Rhodoligotrophos appendicifer: one gene and its partner. Each later gene encodes a partner of the first gene's protein in a complex. Links are inferred from orthologs where the notes say so. Each region holds a gene or a part of one and is shown on either strand. Other genes may lie near its edges.

The links. The genes of interacting proteins can lie anywhere in the genome.
Region 2: the proteins of rpsG (region 1) and tig are in contact, whole or in part, in a crystal structure (PDB 3GTY), measured with the Thermotoga maritima proteins. The link is inferred for Rhodoligotrophos appendicifer from one-to-one orthologs. Residues at the interface, in WP_004081843.1 of Thermotoga maritima: Lys34, Lys52, Lys55, Glu59, Arg62, Gln63, Glu66, Asn67, Lys69, Val71, Arg95, Ala109, Lys110, Lys111, Gly112, Arg113, Pro114, Glu117, Glu121, Ile124, Ala125, Tyr127, Asn128, Asn129, Thr130, Gly131, Lys135, Asp139, Arg142, Met143; in WP_004081061.1 of Thermotoga maritima: Glu122, Val124, Val129, Leu130, Tyr133, Glu188, Gly259, Ile262, Tyr263, Glu266, Ser270, Glu273, Gln274, Glu277, Arg308, Gln311, Ile312, Ser315, Tyr316, Glu325, Arg329, Arg336, Leu363, Phe366, Trp367, Arg373, Leu377, Arg381, Leu384, Glu387.

Annotation. Positions count from the first base shown.
Region 1 is NZ_VHKL01000017.1:12,533-20,267, reverse strand. The notes cover bases 4,934-7,679. They hold rpsG (30S ribosomal protein S7), read right to left. Parts: upstream 6,669-7,679; coding sequence 6,198-6,668; downstream 4,934-6,197. Other genes in these bases: FKM97_RS24655 (VOC family protein), read left to right, coding at 7,478-7,679; rpsL (30S ribosomal protein S12), read right to left, coding at 6,692-7,063; fusA (elongation factor G), read right to left, coding at 4,934-6,176. Outside these bases: rplB (50S ribosomal protein L2), read right to left, coding at 1-752; FKM97_RS24695 (50S ribosomal protein L23), read right to left, coding at 771-1,064; rplD (50S ribosomal protein L4), read right to left, coding at 1,061-1,681; rplC (50S ribosomal protein L3), read right to left, coding at 1,693-2,421; rpsJ (30S ribosomal protein S10), read right to left, coding at 2,449-2,757; tuf (elongation factor Tu), read right to left, coding at 2,824-4,017; more of fusA, read right to left, coding at 4,101-4,933; more of FKM97_RS24655, read left to right, coding at 7,680-7,735.
Region 2 is NZ_VHKL01000003.1:177,339-180,304, forward strand. It holds tig (trigger factor), read right to left. Parts: upstream 2,309-2,966; coding sequence 692-2,308; downstream 1-691. Other genes in the region: clpP (ATP-dependent Clp endopeptidase proteolytic subunit ClpP), read right to left, coding at 1-413; FKM97_RS26245 (hypothetical protein), read right to left, coding at 2,634-2,777; FKM97_RS07735 (hypothetical protein), read right to left, coding at 2,928-2,966. UniProt on the Bacillus subtilis protein: Involved in protein export. Acts as a chaperone by maintaining the newly synthesized protein in an open conformation. Functions as a peptidyl-prolyl cis-trans isomerase.

The sequences.
Region 1 (7,735 bases):
TTTCCCCAGGGGGTCACAGGATGACGACCTCCGGAGGTGCGACCTTCGCCACCGCCATGAGGATGATCCACTGGATTCATGGCGACGCCGCGTGTCACCGGGCGCCAGCCCAGCCAACGGCTCCGACCCGCCTTACCAATCGAGGTATTGGCGTGGTCAGGATTTGACACGGCACCCACAGTGGCGAAGCATTCGCTGCGAACAATGCGGGTTTCACCCGAGCGCAGGCGAAGCTGAGCATAGCCCTGATCGCGACCTACCAGCTGGGCGTATGCTCCCGCCGACCGCGCAATCTGCCCGCCCTTGCCTTCCTTCATCTCGACGTTGTGCACGATCGTTCCGACAGGCATGCTGGCCAGCGGCATTGCATTGCCAGGCTTAACATCGACCTTCGCGCCCGAAACGACGGTGTCACCTTCCTTGAGCCGCTGAGGCGCCAGGATATAGGACTGCTCTCCGTCAGCATAGGTCACGAGTGCAATGAACGCGGACCGGTTTGGATCATACTCGATCCGTTCGACGGTTGCGGACACATCAAACTTCCGGCGCTTAAAATCGATGATGCGATAGGTGCGCTTATGTCCGCCGCCACGATGCCAAGCCGTAATTCGACCGTGATTGTTGCGACCACCGGATTTCGACAGACCCTCCGTCAACGCCTTGACAGGCTTGCCCTTCCAGAGGCCGCTTCGGTCGACAAGCACTAAACCGCGCTGGCCCGGTGTCGTCGGCTTATAGGTTTTCAGTGCCATAGCGCTAAGCCTCTATCCTCAGATGCCGGTCGTGACGTCAATGGATTGGCCCTCTTCGAGGGTCACGATCGCTTTCTTCACGTCGCTCTGCCGGCCGGGCATACCCCGAAACCGCTTCACCTTACCTTTGCGGAGCAGCGTATTCACGGCTTTCACCTTGACGCCAAACAGTGTTTCAACCGCGAGCTTAATCTCGGGTTTCGACGCCGTCCGCGCCACGTTGAACATCACTTGATTGTGCTCGGAGACCAATGTCGACTTCTCGGTGATCACCGGGCTAACAATCACATCATAAAGCTTCGGGTTGGTCATTTAAACCGCTCCTCAAGAGCCTCGATCGCGGCCTTGGTCAAAACCAACTGCTTGCAGCGGAGCACGTCATAAACGTTGATGCCTTGGACAGGCAGCACGTCGATCCCATGCACGTTCCGTGCGGCAAGCCCAAAATTCACATCAATCTCTGTGCCACCGATAATCAGCGCATGCTTAAGGCCAAGCTTCTCAAACGAAGCCAATATCGACTTCGTTTTGGCTTCGCCAGAGACGGCCTGGTCGATAACAATTACTTCCTCGGCCCGTGCCTTGGATGACAGCGCATACTTCAGAGCCAAGGCTCGTACTTTCTTCGGCAGATCATGGGCATGATCGCGTGAAACTGGTCCGAAAGCCTTACCACCCCCACGAAAGACACCGACCTTCTTGCTGCCATGCCGCGCGCGGCCTGTGCCCTTCTGCTTGTAGATCTTTGCCGTCGAGTAGGCCACTTCCCCCCGGTCCTTGGCCTTGTGGGTCCCCGCGCGTCGCTTTGCGAGCTGCCAGTTCACCATGCGGTGAAGAATATCTGCACGCGGCTCAAGACCGAAAATATGGTCGGCAAGCTCTACCGATCCTGCGTCCTCGGCATCGAGAGTTTTGACATCAATCTTCATCTCGAACACCTTCAACCTTGTGTCTCAGGCGCCGCTTCAGCAGCAGACGCCGGAGCTTCGGTACCATTCTTCCGGAAAGCACCCGGAAAAGGCACATTCTCTGGAAGCTTCCGCTTCACAGCATCCGAAAGATAGATCCAGCCCCCTTTTGAACCGGGGATCGAGCCCTTGACCATAATGAGACCACGGTCGGTATCGGTCTTGACCACCTGCAAATTCTGCGTGGTAACTTTTTCCGCACCCATGTGCCCGGCCATCTTTTTGTTCTTGAACACCTTGCCCGGGTCTTGACGGTTTCCCGTGGACCCGTGGCTGCGGTGCGAAACCGAGACGCCGTGGGTGGCCCGGAGACCGCCAAAATTGTGGCGCTTCATCACGCCTGCAAAGCCTTTGCCGATGGAGATCCCAGCCGCATCAACGAACTGGCCAGCAACGAAGTGATCTGCCGTGAGCTCGGATCCCACCTCGATGAGGTTGTCGGGAGTCACCCGGAACTCGGCGACCTTCCGTTTCGGCTCGACTTGAACAGCCGCAAAAAAGCCACGCTCAGCTTTCGTTACCCGCTTCACCTTGGCAGTGCCGACACCCAACTGGAGCGCCGTGTAGCCGTCCTTCTCCTCGGTGCGGTGCGCTACAACTTGACAGTTGTCGAGCTTCAAAACCGTCACCGGGATATTTCGGCCATCCTCGGTATAGATGCGGGTCATACCCAGCTTCTGCGCGATGACACCTGACCGCATCGCTTTGGTCCTTTCGCTAAAGAGCGCTTAAAGCTTAATTTCGACGTCAACACCGGCCGCCAGGTCGAGCTTCATCAAAGCGTCGACGGTCTGGGGGGTCGGGTCCACGATGTCCAGAAGCCGCTTATGGGTGCGGATCTCAAACTGCTCTCGGCTTTTCTTGTCCACATGCGGAGAGCGATTGACCGTGAACCGCTCGATTTGTGTCGGCAGCGGGATCGGACCACGAACCTGAGCGCCCGTGCGCTTAGCTGTGTTCACGATCTCACGCGTCGACGTATCGAGAATTCGATGGTCAAACGCTTTGAGCCGGATGCGGATATTCTGCCTTTGCATAGTCCTGGACCCACGAATTCGGTGGCTTGGACGGAACTTCCCGCCAAGCCGCCGACTGGATTAAAATTACTCGACGATGGTGGCGACGACACCGGCGCCGACGGTTCGGCCGCCTTCACGGATGGCGAAGCGCAGCTTCTCTTCCATGGCGATGGGTGTGATCAGTTCCACGTTCATCGACACGTTGTCGCCGGGCATCACCATTTCGACACCTTCGGGAAGCGTCACCACGCCTGTCACGTCCGTCGTGCGGAAATAGAATTGCGGCCGGTAGTTGGTGAAGAACGGCGTATGACGGCCCCCCTCCTCCTTCGTCAAAATATAGGCTTCCGCCGTGAACTTCTTATGCGGCTTCACCGTGCCCGGCTTGCACAGAACCTGGCCCCGCTCCACCATCTCACGGTCCACGCCACGCAGAAGAGCGCCAACATTGTCGCCCGCCTCGCCCTGATCCAGCAGCTTGCGGAACATCTCGACACCCGTCACCGTCGTCTTGCGCGTGTCCTTGATCCCGACGATCTCAACTTCCTCGCCAACCTTCACAACGCCACGCTCAATACGACCCGTCACAACCGTGCCGCGGCCCGAAATCGAGAACACATCTTCAATCGGCATCAGGAACGGCTGGTCCTTCGGACGCTCAGGCTGCGGAATATATTCATCCACCGCCGCCATCAGCTTCAAAATCGAATCACGCCCCATGCCGCCGGGATCGCGATCCTCCAACGCCGCCAGTGCAGAACCCTGCACAATCGGAATGTCGTCGCCCGGGAAATCATACTTCGAAAGAAGCTCCCGAACCTCCATCTCAACCAGCTCAAGAAGCTCAGGATCGTCCACCTGGTCAACCTTGTTCAGATAGACCACCAGCGCCGGAACACCCACCTGCCGCGCAAGAAGAATATGCTCGCGCGTCTGGGGCATCGGGCCATCCGCCGCCGAAACCACCAAAATCGCCCCATCCATCTGCGCCGCACCCGTGATCATGTTCTTCACATAATCCGCATGCCCAGGACAATCCACATGCGCATAGTGACGGTTCGCCGTCTCATACTCCACATGGCTCGTCGAAATCGTGATCCCGCGCGCCTTCTCCTCAGGAGCCTTGTCAATCTGATCATAGGCCGTGAACGTCGCACCGCCCGTCTCGGCCAAAACCTTCGTAATCGCCGCCGTCAAAGACGTCTTGCCATGATCAACATGACCAATCGTCCCTATGTTGCAATGCGGCTTCGACCGATCGAACTTCTGCTTGCCCATCTCAACTCTCCAAGAGAACTGGCGAAAACGCCGTTGTCTCGATGCCCTTTCGGGCCGTTCACTTCTGTCGCTGACCGTTCAGATCAAGCGTATTTCGCAACCACTTCATCAGACACGGCCTTCGGCACGTCCGCATAGTGATCGAATGTCATCGTGTATTGCGCACGTCCCTGGGACATTGACCGCAGGTTGTTCACGTAACCGAACATGTTCGCCAGCGGCACCATGGCCGTAATAACCTGAACCACGCCACGCCCTTCAGATCCCTGGATCTGTCCCCGACGAGAATTCAAATCGCCAATCACGTCGCCCATATAGTCGTCCGGCGTCACCACCTCGACCCGCATAATTGGCTCAAGCAGCTTGGCACCGGCCTTTTGCGCCGCTTCGCGAAATGCAGCTCGGCCGGCGATTTCGAAAGCCATGACGCTTGAGTCCACGTCGTGATAGGCCCCATCGATCAGGCTGGCCTTCAGATCAAGCATCGGAAATCCAGCGAGCACGCCAGTCTCCACAACGCTCTTGATCCCCTTTTCAACGCCGGGAACATACTCTTTCGGAACCGAACCGCCGACGACTTTGCTCTCGAAGGAAAACCCGGCCCCCTGCTCGGCTGGTTCGATGACAATCTTCACGCGCGCAAACTGTCCAGAACCACCGGTCTGTTTTTTGTGCGTGTAGTCGACTTCCGCTTTGCGCGATATCGTCTCGCGATAAGCGACCTGGGGCGCGCCCACCTTCGCCTCAACCTTGAACTCTCGACGCATGCGGTCGACGATGATGTCAAGATGCAGTTCGCCCATACCAGCAATAATGGTTTGGCCAGATTCCTCATCCGTCTTCACCCGGAAGGACGGATCCTCCTGAGCCAGCCGGTTCAAGGCCATGCCCATCTTTTCCTGATCGCTCTTGGTATTCGGCTCGATCGCGATCTCGATGACCGGTTCAGGAAACTCCATACGCTCCAGAATGACCTGATAGTTCGGATCCGAGAGCGTATCGCCGGTGGTGGAATCCTTCAGACCCGCGAGAGCGACAATATCGCCTGCATAGGCCTCCTTGATCTCTTCACGGTGGTTTGCATGCATCTGCAGCATACGGCCAACACGTTCACGCTTTTCTTTGACCGTATTGATCAGTTGAGTGCCGGCCTCAATCTTCCCGGAATAGATCCGGCAGAATGTGAGGGAGCCAACAAACGGATCATTCATGATCTTGAAGGCGAGCAAAGATGTCGGTTCACTATCGACAGCCGTGCGCGTAATCTCACCGCCCGTCTTGACATCGATACCCTTTACAGGGGGAATTTCAATCGGGCTCGGGAGGTAGTCGACAACAGCGTCAAGAAGCGGCTGAACTCCCTTGTTCTTGAACGCCGACCCGCACAAGATCGGAAAGAAGGTCACTTCGCACGTGCCTTTACGGATCAGGCGCTTAAGCGTCGCCTCATCTGGCTCATTCCCCTCCAGATAGGCTTCCAAGACCGATTCATCCAGCTCCACGGCTTGCTCGATCATCTTTTCACGATATTCGAGCGCCTGCGCCTTCATGTCCTCGGGAATCTCAAGATAATCGAATTCCGCTCCAAGGGACTCGTCACGCCAAATGATGGCTTGCATCTTCACGAGGTCGATGCAGCCTTTGAAATCGGTTTCGGCGCCTATCGGCAGCTGGATGACAATGGGTGTTGCGCCAAGTCGCGTCTTTATCATCTCAACTGACTTGTAGAAGTCAGCGCCCGTCTTATCCATCTTGTTGACAAACATCATGCGTGGCACGTGATACTTGTCGGCTTGACGCCACACAGTCTCTGTTTGCGGTTCCACACCCGCATTAGCATCCAGCAAAGCAATGGCACCATCCAACACGCGCAGAGAGCGCTCAACCTCGATCGTAAAATCGACGTGGCCCGGCGTATCAATGATGTTCAGCCGCTTGCCCTTCCAGAAACATGTGGTCGCAGCGGACGTGATCGTGATGCCGCGCTCCTGCTCCTGCTCCATCCAGTCCATGGTGGCTGCACCCTCATGGACTTCACCAATTTTATGGCTCTTTCCCGTATAGAAAAGAACACGCTCGGTGGTCGTCGTCTTACCGGCATCAATGTGCGCCATGATGCCGAAGTTACGATAGTCCTCAATCGGATGGGTGCGTGCCATTGTGGTACTCTCTTTCGGCCGTTACCAGCGATAGTGCGAGAAGGCTCGGTTGGCCTCAGCCATCCGGTGAGTGTCTTCGCGCTTCTTCACTGCTGAACCACGGTTATTTGCGGCATCCAGCAATTCGCCCGATAAACGGTCGACCATTGTATTTTCATTGCGAGCTCGGGCCGCCGAGATGATCCAGCGGATCGCCAATGCCTGACGACGCTCAAAGCGCACCTCGACGGGAACCTGATAGGTAGCACCGCCAACGCGGCGTGAGCGAACCTCAATGGCGGGACTGACGTTTCCCAGCGCCTGATGAAACACGCCGATTGGATCGGTCTTGGCACGCGTCTCGATTTTGTCGAAAGCACCATAGACAATGCCCTCGGCCACCGACTTCTTGCCGTCCCGCATAAGATTATTCATGAACTTGGAGACGATCAGGTCCCCGAACTTCGGATCGGGGTTGATCTCCCGCTTGTCTGCGCCGCGGCGACGTGACATGGCCTAGCTCCTCAAACCTGAGATCATTTCGGCCGCTTCGCGCCGTACTTCGAACGGCGCTGGCGACGGGCGTTGACGCCCTGCGTGTCAAGCACGCCGCGGATGATATGATAGCGTACGCCGGGAAGATCCTTCACGCGGCCGCCACGGATCAGGACCACCGAGTGCTCCTGAAGGTTATGTCCCTCACCGGGAATGTAGGTCACCACTTCATACTGATTGGTGAGTCTGACCTTGGCGACCTTACGTAACGCAGAATTGGGCTTCTTTGGCGTTGTCGTATAGACACGCGTACAGACGCCTCGCTTCTGCGGGCAAGCTTCCATCGCCGGAACTTTGTTCCGCTTTCCGAGCGGCGCCCGGGGCTTGCGGATGAGCTGGTTGATCGTTGGCATTCGCGCTCTTCGTTCGTCCAACTGTTCAAGAGTGACTGACGCCGCATCGGATGATGCGCATCGAGACACGAAAACAAGCGCTGAAACGGAGGGATGATCCGACCGCTAGCGCTCATAAACCAGAGGACCGCGAGAACCTAAGTTCCCGAGGTCGTGTCCCGACTTTTTCGCCGCTTACCTTCACGACAGTGTTTAGGAGAAGGAATCGCCTACGAGCTGTCGTTTGAAAGTGAGCGGAACATACTGATCTGCCTGCCGCGCGTCAACCCCACCCCTACGCTTTCTCTCCTTTACTTTCTCACGAAGCAGCTGGAGAGCCTCGAATGCGTCAACTTAATGGCAACGGAGTTGAGATACCCTTCATGGTTGTGTTTCGAATATCTCCAATAACACCTTTTATCGCGAGGCTGGATCATGTCGGTTCATGGAAAAGTGTGGTGGAACGAGTTGCTAACTTGGGACGCGGAGACCGCTAAGGCGTTCTACAAGGCTATGTTGGGATGGTCCTATCGCGGCTTAACTCTTCCAGACGGAGCCACCTACTGGATCGCCTATCGGGGGGAGTCGCCCGTTTGCGGAATTTATCAGCTTTCGTCGCCCGCCTTCGATGGCACGCCTAATTTCTGGATGACCTGTATCGCAGTAGAGGACATGAAGGCGGCGATCAGGAAT
Region 2 (2,966 bases), on another replicon or contig:
AAACCGCCCGAGGGCTGATGCACCATGATTCGCGCGTGTCGCAACGCAAAGCGCATGTCCTTCTCCCCGGCGCATAGCAGCAGCGAGCCCATGGACGCCGCTTGGCCGATGCAGGTCGTTGAGACTGCCGGTCGGATGAACTGCATGGTGTCGTAGATCGCCAGCCCCGATGTCACCACTCCGCCGGGCGAATTGATGTACATCGAGATTTCCTTTTTCGGATTCTCCGACTCCAGGAAGAGGAGCTGTGCCGTGACCAGCGTCGACATATGATCTTCGACGCCGCCGGTGACGAAGATGATCCGCTCCTTCAACAGGCGCGAATAAATGTCATAGGCGCGTTCGCCGCGGTTGGTCTGCTCGACCACCATCGGCACGAGCGTGTTCATGTAGATATCGTGCGGATCGCGCATAGGGCTTAAGGCCTCGCAGGAAAGGGGACCCGGAGCGAGAAGCCGATCTCGACCGGGGTCAGGCCGCCGGAGAGCGGCCTCGACTAATATGGTGGTCCGAACGCCGCCCGCAAGTTCCGAGCACCGACGAGTGAGGCTTCGCTCCACTCCCTGCTGATAAGTGCTTCGCGGCTGGGGCGCAAGGGCCACGACCGCTTAGGGACGAGTGGGTCATTCCGGCGGCGCGGCGGCGCATCCGCGATACCGCGCCGGATCGTTGAAAAGGGTCAGCCCCGCGCCTATTCAGCGTCCTTGGACTTGGCCTTCTTGGCGGCGGGCTTCTTTGCTGGCTTGTCGTCGCTGGCGGCCTCGGCAGCCTTCTTCTTCGGCGCAGCCTTCTTCTTGGCCTTGGGTTCGCCCTCGTGATCATGATCGTGGTCGTGGTCGTGGTCGTGCCCATGGTCGTGATCATGCCCATGGTCGTGATCGTGCCCATGGTCGTGATCGTGCCCATGATCGTGGTCGTGATCATGATGATGATGGGTGTGATCATGACCGTGATGGTCGTGATCGTGCTCGGCATCCGGATCCGTAAACAGCTCTTCACGGCTGACGGGCTTTTCCGTGACCTTGGTCTGCTCGACGATGTGATCGACCACCTTCTGCTCGAAGATTGGCCCGCGCAGCTCCAGCATCGCATTGGGATTGTTGCGATAGAACTCGAACACCTGCCGCTCCTGGCCGGGGAACTGCCGGGCTCGGTTGATCATCGCCGCCTGCAGCTCCTGATCGGCGATCTGGACATTCGCCTGTTCCCCGATCCGCCCCAGCAGGAGGCCCAACCGAACGCGCCGTTCGGCGATCTTGCGATATTCGGTCCGCGCTTCTTCCTCGGTGGAATTCTCGTCTTCGAAGCTCTTGCCCTCGCGCTCCATTTCCGAAGACAGCGCGCGCCAGATCTGGTTGAACTCGTTCTCGACCAGCTTTTCCGGCAATGTGAAGCTGTACCGCTCGTCGAGCCGGTCCAGCAGCTGCCGTTTCAGCTTGGTCTTCGACATCTGTTCGAATTCGCCGCCGATCTGCTCGCGGATCTTCTCCTTGAGGGCATCCGCGCTGTCGAGGCCAAGCTTCTTGGCGAACTCGTCGTCGATCACGAGTTCCTTGGGCGCGGCCACTTCCTTTACCGTGACGTCGAACGTCGCAGGCTTGCCGGCCAGCGTCGCCACGCTGTAATCCTCGGGGAAATTCACATGGACCTTCGTGATCTCGCCGGCCTTGAGCCCGATCAGCTGATCCTCGAAGCCGGGAATGAACGTATTCGACCCGAGCTCGAGTTTCGCGTCGGTACCCGTGCCGCCCTCAAAGGCCACCCCGTCGATCTTGCCGACGAAATCGATCGTCACCTGGTCCCCGCTCTTCGCGGTGGCACCCTCTTCGCGTGGCTCGAATTCGCGGTAGTTGCGCGACAGCGTGCCCAGGGCTTCCTCCACATGGGCATCTTCGATCGCCGCGACTTCCTTCTCGAGCTCGACCGTCGACAGATCGCCGATCTCGAAGGCCGGGACGATCTCGAAGCTCATGGTGAAGGCAAGGTCGGCCTTGCCTTCCATCACCTCTTCGATCGCGTCCTTTTCTTCAGGCAGCGCGATCTGCGGCTGGTAGGCGGGCTTCTCCTCGCGCTCGGCGATCGCCTTCTGGCTCGAATCGTCCACGCTCTTCTGGACCACTTCCGCCATCAGTGACCGGCCATAGAGGCGCTTCAGATGCGGCACCGGGACCTTGCCGGGCCGAAATCCGCGCACCCGCACCTGGTCCTTGATTTCGTGCAGCTTGGCCTGGAGCTGCTGTTCCAGCTCGCTTGCGCCAATAATCACCTTAAGCTCGCGCTTCAGGCCCTCGTTAAGGGTCTCGGTCACCTGCACGTCGCAAATCCTTCTTGTTCCAAATGGGGCGCCCAGCACTCAGGGTCCGGCGCGGCCTGCCGTTTTCGCGCGGTCGCATAACGCCGCATCCGGATCGAGCCTTGCATGGTGCGGGCGGAGGGACTTGAACCCCCACGGGCTAAGCCCACGAGGACCTAAACCTCGCGTGTCTGCCAATTCCACCACGCCCGCGGGTCGCGCAAGGCGTCCGGTCCGGCTGCTGCATAAGTCGGGCGCCTCTATAACACAATGACTTTCACGCGCGCCAGCGCTGAAAATCATCTGCAGCCATTCGAAACTGGGACGGCGATCCTCCTCTCTATCGGTTCAACAGCCAAGCCAGGCTGGCGATATAGCCGCTGAGGAACAGCGCGATGATCAGAGCATGCAGTGACGGCGCGCCATTGTTGTAAATCATCAACGCAAGCCAGCCCCCCATCACCGGAAGGACGAATTTTGCCATCTTTGGAGTTCTCCCTGCCCCCTGTTCCGTTTCGGAACAAGGCGGCCTCTTCGGCTCTTGATGCGGGATCGGGGAGCAAGCCGCCTGCCAACATGGCCCTTTCGTGGCGACATCAAGTTTTGGTGAGGCCCAACCGCGTCGCCAATCTCGCTACATCCACGTCTCCGGCGGTAAGGTTAGGTTGGTAAA